2 regions of the Asanoa sp. WMMD1127 genome follow, and region 2 is predicted to be linked to the other one. Evidence: riboswitches for the same ligand, from Rfam matches in the RefSeq annotation. Region 2 holds a riboswitch; the other holds the start of a gene.
What was found. A riboswitch is a leader RNA that binds a small molecule or an ion and turns the genes downstream of it on or off. The one in region 2 is predicted to bind cobalamin.
Positions count from the first base shown of each region.

Region 1: linked by a shared signal. The riboswitch ahead of O7635_RS26330 (ribonucleoside-diphosphate reductase subunit alpha) and the one ahead of O7635_RS19490 (CbtB domain-containing protein) in region 2 are both predicted to bind cobalamin.

Region 1 is NZ_JARUBP010000001.1:5,521,932-5,527,664, forward strand. Features, by position in the region: gene O7635_RS26310 (SRPBCC family protein) at 1-485, opposite strand, end outside; gene O7635_RS26315 (metalloregulator ArsR/SmtB family transcription factor) at 482-823, opposite strand; gene O7635_RS26320 (MFS transporter) at 1,006-2,175, opposite strand; gene O7635_RS26325 (ABATE domain-containing protein) at 2,245-2,835, shown strand; cobalamin riboswitch at 2,907-3,116, shown strand; gene O7635_RS26330 (ribonucleoside-diphosphate reductase subunit alpha) at 3,235-5,592, shown strand; gene O7635_RS26335 (ribonucleotide-diphosphate reductase subunit beta) at 5,589-5,733, shown strand, end outside.
Region 2 is NZ_JARUBP010000001.1:4,080,535-4,086,267, forward strand. Features, by position in the region: gene O7635_RS19480 (helix-turn-helix transcriptional regulator) at 1-716, opposite strand, end outside; gene O7635_RS19485 (aldo/keto reductase) at 721-1,716, opposite strand; adenosylcobalamin (AdoCbl) riboswitch at 1,812-1,899, shown strand; gene O7635_RS19490 (CbtB domain-containing protein) at 1,943-2,164, shown strand; gene O7635_RS19495 (CbtA family protein) at 2,166-2,900, shown strand; gene O7635_RS19500 (sirohydrochlorin chelatase) at 2,921-3,745, opposite strand; gene O7635_RS19505 (precorrin-8X methylmutase) at 3,742-4,344, opposite strand; gene cobJ (precorrin-3B C(17)-methyltransferase) at 4,341-5,733, opposite strand, start outside.

The DNA of each region.
Region 1 (5,733 bases), 1.4 Mb from region 2:
CGGCCCCAGGCCGGGATCTCCTCGGCCGCCAGATGCGCGCCCAGCCGGTCCAGGAAGGCGTGCGTGCCCGGGATGAAGCCCTGGGCGTTGCGCACGCTCAGCCCGCGGTGGGTGAAGACCAGCACGGTCCCGTCGCCGTCCTCGGTCAGCTCGTAGCGGACCACGCCGTCCTCGACGATGCGCTGCCGCCACTCGTGCTCGAGGACGGCCGTCCGCGCGCCGGCGCCCGTCGGCGGCTGCCAGGTCAGGATCCGCCCGGTCATCTCCTTGGCCTCGGGCGCGGCCGGCGGGTCGTCGGGCATCATCGTGATCGTGCCGCCCGGGCGGGCGTCGATCGTGGTCGCGCCGAACCAGATCGCGCGCTCGGCGGGGTCGGTGATCGCGGCCCACACCGCATCGATGGGGTACGGCAGTCGGCGCCGGAACGTCATCGTCGCGGTCTCGCCGCGCACGTCGAGGTGGCCCAGGCGGTCGTCAGTGCTCATCGGTCGGTCGTTCCTTCGGCTCGGGCGAGGTTCGCGGTGCGGTTGGCGAGGTGCGTCTCCACCGCGTCCAGATGGCGGGCCCAGTGCTCGCGGTAGCGGGCCAGCCAGTCGTCCACTTCGGACAGCGGCTCGGTGCGCAGGGTGTAGATCCGCCGCTGCGCCTGCGCCCGCACGTCGACCAGGCCGACCTCGCGCAGCACCCGCAGGTGGCGGGAGATCGCCGGCTGGGTCAGCGCCGGGAAGGCGGCCACGAGGTCGCCGGCGGGCCGCGCGCCGCCGGTCAGCAGGTCGAGCATGGCCCGGCGGGTTGGGTCCGCCAGCGCGGTGAAGACGTCCACGCCGCTATATTACGCACGACTCATATAAACGCAAGCTCATACAGCAACCCCTGGGCGCCAGCGACTTCGAGCTGCGGGTGGGCGGCGCGGGGATCGAGGGCTCGTTCGCGCTGACGGTCGGCGCGCGGTGAACGCGTACCTGGAGATGTGGGGTCCCACCGGCCCGTTCCTTCGAATGCCCGCTAGGCCGGCGCCGCACACCTTGCGAGCCGGTGCGGCGCGGGCAGCACGCGCTCGGTCAGCGCGAGCGCCAGCGCGGCCAGGCCGAGCAGCGCGCCGATCAGCACCGTGCTCCGCACGCCGTGCCCCGGCAGCACCAGACCGCCCAGGAAGGCGCCGGCGGTGATGCCGACGTTGACCGCGGCGGACAGGGTCGCCGCGGCCAGGTCCGAGCGCCCGGGCGCCACCCGCAGCACCAGGCCGCCGAGCGACGCGGTGAACGCGGCGAACGCGAACCCGGCCAGGGCGAGCAGCCCGACCGCCGCGACGGGGTGCCCGCCCAGCGCGTACAGGCCGAGCAACGCCGCCGCCTGCACCGCGACCGTGCCGACCAGCGCCCGCCACGGGTCACGGTCGACCACCGCGCCCACGGCGACGATGCCGAGCACGCTGGCGATGCCGCGCACGAGGAGGATGGCGCCGACGGACGCCGCGGCGAACCCGCTGACATCGGTGACGAACAAGGCGACATAGGTGTACGCGGCGATCGCGCCCGCGGTCGTCAGCGCGGCGACGCCCACGAGCAGCCAGAAGCGGCGCGTGTCGGGTGTGGACCCGCGGGCGGCGTGGCCCTCGTCGGGCCGGGTCGATGGCAGCAGGGCGGCCACCACGAGCAGCACCACGGCGCCGAGCGCGGCCACCGCGAGCTGTGCGGCGCGCCAGCCGGCCCGCTCGCCCAACCAGGTGCCGGCGGGCACGCCCACGACCAGGGCGACGTTGCCGCCGGCGAACACCGTGGCGACCGCCCGGCCGCGCAGCCCGGGCCGGAACAGCTCCGCCGCGGCCGGCACCACCACCGCCCAGAACAGCGCATGGGTGGCCGCGGTCGCCATCCGGGCCGCCAGCACGAGCGCATAGCTGCTCGCGAACGCGGTCGCCGCCACGCTGACGACGAACCCCGCCAGCAGCGCGGAGAGCAACAGCCGGCGCGGCACCCGCCGGGCGAGCGCCGTCAGCGGGATCGAGCCGACGACGACCACCGCCCCGTACGCGGTGACCAGCGTGCCCACCTGCGACGGCGAAAGCCCCAGGTCGGCTGCCATCGGCAGCATCAGGCCGACCGGCAGCGCCTCGGCCGTGGTGTAGAGGAACGTCCCGCCGGCCAGGCCGACGAGCGCGCCAACCGCTCGCATGTTTCCCCCTAACCGAGCTTTGATGGCAACAATCTAGCGTCCCGCCCGTTTCTGGTAAAGTGCGTTTCGATGGAAACAGTGCAGCGGATGCGTCTGGTGGGCGGCAACCTGGCGCTCGACTTCGTCAACACCCGCAGCGGCCCGCCCGACGGGCCGGCCGACGACGACGTGCTGACCGGCCATCCCGAGCTGGTCGCCTGGGGCGTCTACGCCGGCGCCCTCACCGCCCACGAGGCGACGGCGCTCGACCGCACGCGCGGCACGCGGGCCGCGTTCGCGCGCGCCCGGCGCACCCGCGACTACCTCGACGACCTGTTCCGCGGCGTCGCCGCCGGCCGCGACCCCGACGCCGACCTGCTGGCCCGGCTGGGCGACGACGCGGCCGAGGCGCTCGCCCACGCGACGCTCGAGCCCGCCTACGTCTGGTCCTGGCGCGGAGACCGCACGCCGGCTCGCCCCCTGCGCCCGGTGGTGCACGCCGCGGTCGAGCTGCTCACGGCGGGCCCACTCGACCGCGTCAAGGCCTGCGGCGGCTGCCGCTTCCTCTTCCTCGACGAGAGCAAGAACCGCAGCCGCCGCTGGTGCAGCATGGACGACTGCGGCACGGCCGAGAAGATCCGCCGCTACGTCGACAACCGCCGCGCGCGCGCCGCGACCTGACGGGTGTGGCGGGCGACACGCGACACGCCGACACACCATCTGGTGTTGCCTAAACACAGGGGCACCCATATATGGTGTCTCCCGCAGCTGGTTCGGCCGTCCTCACCAGACGGCCGAGGCAAGAGGGAACCCGGTGCGATTCCGGGGCTGCCCCGCAGCGGTGAGTGGGAACGACCGCCGTCAACGAAGCACTGGGCCCGGGCCCGGGAAGCGACGGCCACTAGGCGACCGTGAGGTCACGCCCACGAGTCCGAAGACCTGCCAGCGCGCCGCACGCCGCCCGGCGTGCGGCGGTCGAAGGCCGCGCGGGACGGCCGACGCCACGGCCGGCACACGCGTGCGCCGGCGGCGTCGCCCTGCGCGCCCGACGACCCTCGGTGTTGGCGTGAGGAGGGGGACATGACGGTCACGCAGGAGCAGGCCGCCGCGGTGCCGGAGCAGCGGCGGCACGTGATGCAGGTGCGCAAGCGCAACGGCGACCTGGAGCCGGTCGACGTCAACAAGATCGTGCGAGCGGTCGAGCGGTGGGTGGGCGACCTCGACGAGGTCGACCCGCTGCGGGTGGCGACCCGGACCATCAGCGGCCTCTACGACGGCGCCACCACCGCCGAGCTCGACAAGCTGTCGATCCAGACGGCGGCGGAGCTGATCGGCGAGGAGCCGCAATACTCCCGGCTCGCCGCGCGCCTGCTGTCGGCCTATGTGGACAAAGAGGTACGCGGCCAGGGCGTCGCGAGCTTCAGCCAGTCGATCCGGTACGCGTACGACCAGGGTCTGATCAGCGACGAGACCGCCGCGTTCGTGGCCCGCAACGCCCGCAAGCTCGACGACGCCGTCGACCCGGCCGGAGACCTGCGGTTCGAGTACTTCGGCCTGCGCACGGTGGCCGACCGTTACCTGCTGCGCCACCCGGAGAGCCGGCTCGTGGTGGAGACGCCGCAGTTCTGGCTGCTGCGGGTCGCGTGTGGACTGTCGAAGACCCCGGCCGAGGCCATCGGTTTCTACCGCCTGATGTCCAGCCTGGCCTACCTGCCCAGCTCGCCGACCCTGTTCAACTCCGGCACCCGGCACACCCAGATGTCGTCGTGCTTCCTGGTCGACTCGCCGCGCGACGAGCTGGACTCCATCTACGAGCGCTACCACCAGGTCGCCAAGCTGTCGAAGTTCTCCGGCGGCATCGGCATCTCGTGGAGCAGGATCCGGGGCCGGGGCGCGCTGATCCGCGGCACCAACGGCAAGTCCAACGGCATCGTGCCCTTCCTCAAGACCCTGGACGCCGGCGTGGCCGCGGTCAACCAGGGCGGCCGGCGCAAGGGCGCCGCCTGCGTCTATCTGGAGCCGTGGCATCCCGACGTCGAGGAGTTCCTGGAGCTGCGCGACAACACGGGCGAGGACTCCCGACGGACGCACAACCTCAACCTGGCCAACTGGATCCCCGACGAGTTCATGCGCCGGGTCGAGGCCGACGAGGATTGGTCGCTGGTCGACCCGTCCGACGCGCCGGAGCTGCCGGACCTCTACGGCGAGGCGTTCGACGAGGCCTACCGGGCCGCCGAGAAGAAGGCGGTCAGGACCGTCAAGGCCCGGGACCTCTACGGCCGGATGATGCGCACGCTCGCGCAGACCGGCAACGGCTGGATGACGTTCAAGGACCCGGCGAACCGGCTCTCCAACCAGACCGGCGCGCCCGGCAACACCATCCACCTGTCCAACCTGTGCACCGAGATCCTCGAGGTGAACTCCGACGACGAGACGGCGGTCTGCAACCTCGGCTCCGTCAACCTCGCCGCACACGTCACCGCCGACGGCATCGACTGGGCGAAGCTGCGGGCGACCGTGCGCACCGCCGTGGTGTTCCTCGACCGGGTCATCGACATCAACTACTACCCGTCGGCGCAGGCGGCCGCGTCCAACCCCCGCTGGCGGCCGGTCGGGCTCGGGCTGATGGGCCTGCAGGACGCGTTCTTCACGCTGCGGATGCCGTTCGACTCCGACGGGGCGCGGGAGCTGTCGACGCGCGTACAGGAGGAGATCTTCCTGACCGCGCTGGAGACCTCGGCGGGGCTCGCCGAGTCGTTCGGCCCGCACCCGGCGTTCGCGGAGACCCGGGCGGCGGGCGGCGACCTGCACCCGGACCTGTGGGGCGCGACGCCCGCGCAGACCGCGCGGTGGGACGCGCTGCGGACCCGGGTCGCCGCGCACGGGCTGCGCAACTCGCTCCTCGTGGCGATCGCCCCGACGGCGACCATCGCGTCGATCGCCGGCTGCTACGAGTGCATCGAGCCGCAGGTCTCCAACCTGTTCAAACGCGAGACCATGTCCGGCGAGTTCCTGCAGATCAACAACTATCTGGTACGCGAGCTGAAGGCGCTGGGGATGTGGACCGCGCCGGTGCGCGAGGAGATCAAGCGGTCCGAGGGATCGGTGCAGGGCATCGACTCCTTGCCGGCCGACCTGCGCGACCTGTTCCGCACCGCCTGGGAACTGCCGCAGCGGGCGCTGATCGACCTCGCCGCGGCCCGAGCGCCCTATGTGGACCAGTCGCAGTCGCTGAACCTGTTCCTCAGCGCGCCCACCATCGGCAAGCTCTCCTCGATGTACCTCTACGCCTGGAAGGCCGGCCTCAAGACCACCTACTACCTGCGGTCGCGTCCCGCGACCCGGATCCAGCAGGCGACCGTGGCCATCACGCCGCTCGCGGCGGACGCCGTCGCCTGCTCCCTGGAGAACCCCGAAAGCTGCGAGGCCTGCCAATGACCCTGCTCGACCCCGGACTCGACCTGACGCTGCGCCCGATGCGCTACCCGGCGTTCTTCGAGCGGTTCAAGGACGCCATCAAGAACACGTGGACCGTCGAGGAGGTCGACCTGCACTCCGACCTCGCCGACCTGGCCCGGC
Region 2 (5,733 bases):
CACTGCACGTCGAGATCGCCGGCCCGCGGGTGGACGATCAGCTTGCGGGTGCTGTGCAGCGGCGCCACGCGCATCTCGCCCCAGTAGCCGGCGAACTCCGGGCTGGCCGCCGAGAGGTCGGCCACCAGCCGTTCGACCTCGGGATCGGGGCCGCGCCGGGCCGCGGCCGCCCGCAGGTCGGCGACGTAGCCACGGCCGAGCGACGCGTGCTCCTCAGGCGCGTTCAACGCCCGCGACTCCGGATCGGTGAACCACCGCCAGACCACATTGCGGGCGCGCTGGTCGCCCTCGGTCCACCGGCCGAGCAAGGCCCGGCTGAGCGCGTTCTGGGCGAGCACCGTGCTGAGATCGTCGGTCACCTGGGCGGGCACGTCGTCCAGCGTGTCGAGGAGGAACAGCAGCGCCGGGTCGACGTACCCGGTGACCGCTCCCGGGTTGGGCGCCGCGTATCCGCCGAGCCGGTAGAGGTAGTCACGCTCCTCGACCGACAGGCGCAGGGCGCGGGCCAGCGCGCCCAGCAGCGCCTCCGACGGGGTGCCGGCCCGGGACTGCTCGAGCCGCTCGTAGTAGTCGACCGAGAGGTTGGCCAGCAGCGCGACCTCCTCGCGGCGCAGGCCGGGCGTGCGCCGCCGGCCGCCCGACGGGATGCCCACGTCGGCCGGCCGGAGCGCCTCCCGACGACTCCGCAGGAAGTCGCCGAGCTCACCACGGGCCACTGCGTCACTCCTCGATGGCGGCCATCGCCGCGGGCGTGTAGCGGGCGCCGACCGCGGCCCCGACCGGCGCCGCCGCGTCGATCTCCGCCCGCAGCGCCGGTGTCAGCTCGATCGCGGCGGCGGCCACGTTGTCGTCGAGATAGCCACGGCGCTTGGTGCCCGGTATCGCGGTCATGTCCTGCCCCAGCACCCAGGCTAGTGCGAGCTGGGCGGCGCTGACGCCGGCGCGCTCGGCGACGGCCCGGATGCGGTCGACGAGCGCCAGGTTGCGGTCGAGGTTCCCGTCGGTCAGCCGGGGCCAGGTCCGGCGGAAGTCGCCTTCCGGGACGTCCGCCAAGGTGCGGATGGTGCCGGAGAGGAAGCCGCGGCCGAGCGGGGAGTACGCGACGAAGCCCAGCGCCAGCTCGCGGGTGGCCGCCAGCACGCCGTTGGTCTCGACGTCGCGGGTGAACAGCGAGTACTCGGTCTGCACCGCGGACAGCGGCGCGGTGCGGTGGGCCCGGCGGATGCTCTCCGGCCCGGCCTCGCTGATGCCCAGGTAGCGCACCGTGCCCTCGGTGACCAGCCGGCCCAGCGCCCCGAACGTCTCCTCGACCGGCACGTCGGGGTCCACCCGGTGGAGGTAGAGCAGGTCGATGTGATCGACGCCGAGGCGGTCCAGACAGCGTTCGACGGCGGCGCGGACGTACTCGGGCCGGCCGTTTGCCGGACCCACGATCCGGCCGTCCGCGTCGAGGGTGAGGCCGCCGACCTTGGTGGCGACGATCGCCTCGGCCCGCCGGCCCGCGAGCGCGCGGCCCAGCAGCCGTTCGGCGCTGCCGGCGCCGTACATGTCGGCGGTGTCGAACATGGTCACGCCGAGGTCGAGGGCGCGGTGGATGGTCGCGACCGCCTCGGCGTCGTCAGGGGTGCCGTACATGGCGGTCAGGCCGAAGGTGCCGAGCCCTTCGACGGACGCGGACAGGCCCTGGGTTCCGATGGTGTGTGTGCGCAATGCCATGCGCTCCACCGTGCTCCGCGCCGGCGGCCGTAGCGGCGTCCTCGTTTTCCCCGACTTGGCAGGGCGACCCTGCGGCGGTAGCGTCCGGTGCGGAAGTGACGATGGTTGGAAGCCGGTGAGACTCCGGCGCGGTCGCGCCACTGTGACCACGCTTCGCGTGGAAGTCAGACCCTCCACCGTCACGGAAACCCGTCGTGGGACGCGTGATCCCGAGGAGGTTCGTTTCGTGTCCAGCATTTCGTCTTCCGCCACCCCGCGCCCGGCCGTCCAACCGGTGGCGATTCCGTGGCGCCAGCTCCAGCCGTGGCTACTGTTCGGCGCCGTCCTCGCCATCGTGCTGCTCTATTTCGTCGGCACCGAGCAGGGCGTCTTCCACGTCATCGGCGGCAGCGGCGTGCACGAGTTCGTGCACGACGGTCGCCACCTCCTCGGTTTTCCTTGCCACTGACATGCTGTCTCCCCGTACCCTGCTGATTCGCGGCATGCTGGTGGGACTGGCCGCCGGCCTGCTCGCGTTCGTCATCGCCTACCTGATCGGCGAGGGCCCGGTCGACGCCGCCATCGCTTTCGAGGAGGCGCATGCCGACCCGGCCGCCGCCGGTGAGCCCGCACTGGTCAGCCGGACCGTGCAGAGCACAGTCGGTCTGCTCACCGCGACGCTGATCTACGGAGTCGCGCTGGGCGGCATCTTCTCGATGGTCTTCGCCGGCGCCTACGGACGCCTCGGTCGGCTCGGCGCTCGGGCGACGGCCGCACTGGTGGCGCTGGCCGGTTTCGTCACGGTCGCGCTCGTGCCGTGGTTGAAATATCCGGCCAACCCGCCGGCGACGGGGTCCGAGGAGACCATCGGCCGGCGGACGTCCCTCTTTTTCCTGATGCTGGTGATCGCCTTGGCCGCCCTGGCGTTGTCGATCTACATCGGACGGTCGCAGGTGGCCCGCTTCGGTGACTGGAATGCCACCATCCTCGCTGCGGTCGTCTTCGTGGCCGTCATCGCGGTGGCGCACGTTCTGCTGCCCTCCATCGAGGAGATTCCTGACGGGTTCTCCCCGCTCGTGCTGTGGAACTTCCGCCTGGCGTCGCTCGCCACCCAGGCGGTGGTGTGGACCACCCTCGGCCTCGGCCTCGGTGCCCTCGTCGAGCGCAGCCTGCGCCGCGAGGCCGTGCTCACCACGTCCGCCTAGCGCACGGCCGGCCACCGCCGTCAGTGGTGGTGGTCGGCCGGGTGGTGGTGGGGCAGCTGGGCGGCGCCGACCGCGTGCTCGTGGAACGGCAGCGCGATCCGGTACTTGCACGTGTCGCAGTTGGCTCGGATGTCGCCGCCGAGGGCCTCGTGGTAGCGCTCGACCACGATCTCGGCCAGCCCGGCGCAGTCGCCGATCACCTCGGCCGTCTCCGCGCCCCACGCCGCCGCCTGCGCGGCCACCCGGCGCGGCAGGACGCCGGTGAAGAGGAAGTAGGGCAGCACCACGATCCGCTTCGCCCCGAGCGCCCGGCAGCGGTCCAGGCCGGCCGGCACGCCCGGCTCCGCCAGGGACACGAACGCGTACTCCACACCGGACACCGGTGTCGTCTCGGCCAGCAGGCGGGCCACCTTGGCCACCTCGGCGTTGGCGTCCGGGTCGGTGGAGCCGCGGCCGACCAGCAGCACGGTGGTCTCCGCGCCGGCACCGGTCGCGGCGATCCGGTCCCGCAGCAGCGCCAGGATGCCCGGGTGCGGCCCGAGCGGGCGGCCGTAGGCGAACGACAGCCCGGGATGCCGGGCCCGTTCGGCGGCCAACGAGCCCGGGATGTCGCTCTTGGCATGACCGGCGGCCACGAGCATCAGGGGTACGCAGGCCAGCCGGCGCGCGCCGCCCTCGACGAGCCCGGCGACCGCGTCCCGGACCGGGGGCGGCGACAGCTCGATGAAGCCGCCGGCGACCGGCACGTCGAGGCTCCGGCCGACCCGGGCCACGAAGCGGCGGAACTCCTCGGCACCCTCGGGGTCGGTGGTGCCGTGGCCGGCGATGAGCAGGGGGATGGTCATGCGAGCGGGTCTCCGTACAGCAGGGCGTTGACGGCGGCGGCGGCGACGGCCGCGCCGCCGCGGGCCGACCGGTTGGACAGTTGGGGCAGCGTGGTCGCGCGCAGCGCCGCCTTGGACTCGGCGGCGCCGACGTAGCCGACCGGCAGTCCGACGACGAGGGCGGGCCGGATCGCACCGGCGGTGGCGAGGCGGACGATCTCGGTCAGCGCCGTCGGCGCGTTGCCGACCACCCACAGCGCGCCGTGGGCGTGGGTCGCGGCGGCCAGCCGGATGCCCGCGGCCGACCGGGTCAGGCCCTCCTCCCGGGCGAGCGCGCCGGCGTCCGGCGCGGCCACCAGGCAGGTCGCCGGCCGGGTCGTGATGCCGGCGGCGACCATCGTCACGTCGGTGACCAGCGGGGCGCCGGCCGCGAGAGCCGCGGCGCCGGCGGCCAGCGCGGCCTCGTCGGCCACCAGGTCATCGAGCCAACCGGGGTCCGCGGTGGTGTGGATGATCCGTTCCACCACGTCCTTCGTGTGCCGCGGCAGCCCGGCCGTGTCGGCCTCGCCGCGCAGGATCCGGTAGGACTCCGCCTCGATGGGGTGCACGGCGCGCTTCACGACAGCCACGCGTACTCCCGGGGTGTGACCATTCGCCCGGCCGCCGACCGGGTCCGGCTCGAGCCGACCAGCACCACGGATCGCATGTCCACGATGGATGGATCGGCGGCCAGCGCGGCCAGCGTGGTGCGGTGCACCTGTTGGCCCGGCCGGGTGGCGTCACGGACCACCCCGACCGGGGTCGCGGGCGGCCGGTGGTCGGCCAGGATCGCCAGCGCCTCGGCGAACTGGGCGGTGCGGGCCCGGCTGCGCGGGTTGTAGAGGCAGGCGACGAGGTCGGCGGCGGCCACGGCGCGCAGCCGGTCGACGATCACCGGCCAGGGGGTGTGCAGGTCCGAAAGCGAGACGTACGCGTGGTCGTGGCCGAGCGGCGCGCCCAGCAGCGCGCTCGCCGCGAGCGCCGCGGTCACCCCGGGAACGGCCTCGACGTCGACGTCGGCGCCGGCCAGCTCGAGCGCCGGGGAGGCCATCGCGTAGAGGCCGGCGTCGCCGGAGCCGATCAGCGCGACCGCGTGGCCGGCGGTGGCCAGGTCGACCGCCTCCCGGGCCCGCCTGGCCTCCTCACCGAGCGCGGAGGCGACGATCCGGGCGCCGGGGGAGAGCAGGTGGCGGACCTGGTCCACGTACTGGTCGAGGCCGACGACGACGGCCGCCCGGCGCAGCGCGGCCGTGGCCCGCGGCGTGCGCAGGTCCTCGGCGCCGGGCCCGATGCCGACGATGGTCAGCCGGCCGCGCGGGACCAGCCGGGCCACCGCCGCGGTCGCGGTCGGCGTGACCTGCTTGGGCACCACGAGCGCGGCGTCCCGACCCGCGTCGCGAGCGGCCCGCAGCGCGGCCGCCTCGGCCACGCTCGGCGTGCCGACCGCGGCCCGCACGACCTCCGACGGCGTCGGCACGTCCTCGGCGGCCAACTCCGCGGCGGGGAAGGTGAGCAGCGGCCAGCCGCGTTCGGCTGCGAGCGCCAGGATCCCGGCCTCGTCGGCCTTGACGTCGACGGTGGCCAACGCCCGGACCGAGGCGGCGACCAGCCCACCGGCGGCCAGGGCCGCGTCCACCACGGCGCCCACCGCCGCCGCGGTGACTCCGCGACTGGCGCCGACACCGACCACCAACGACGGCGGCCGGTACACGAGGTCCCCGCCCGCGTCGACCCGGTCCGACACCACGAGCCGCACCGGTTCGGCGGCCGGGCTGTCCTCGGCTTCAGCGGACAGGCCCGGCCGATCGCCGGTGGGCAGCGGCGGTGTCGGCCAGGTCGCGTCGGAGACGACGGTCACGGCGGCGCCGTCGAGCATGGCTCGGGTCACCCGGGCGACCGGGGCCGCGTCGGCCAGCCGGAAGCCGAGGTCGGCGCCGAAGCCGTCCAGTGGCGGCAGGCCGCGGCTGTCG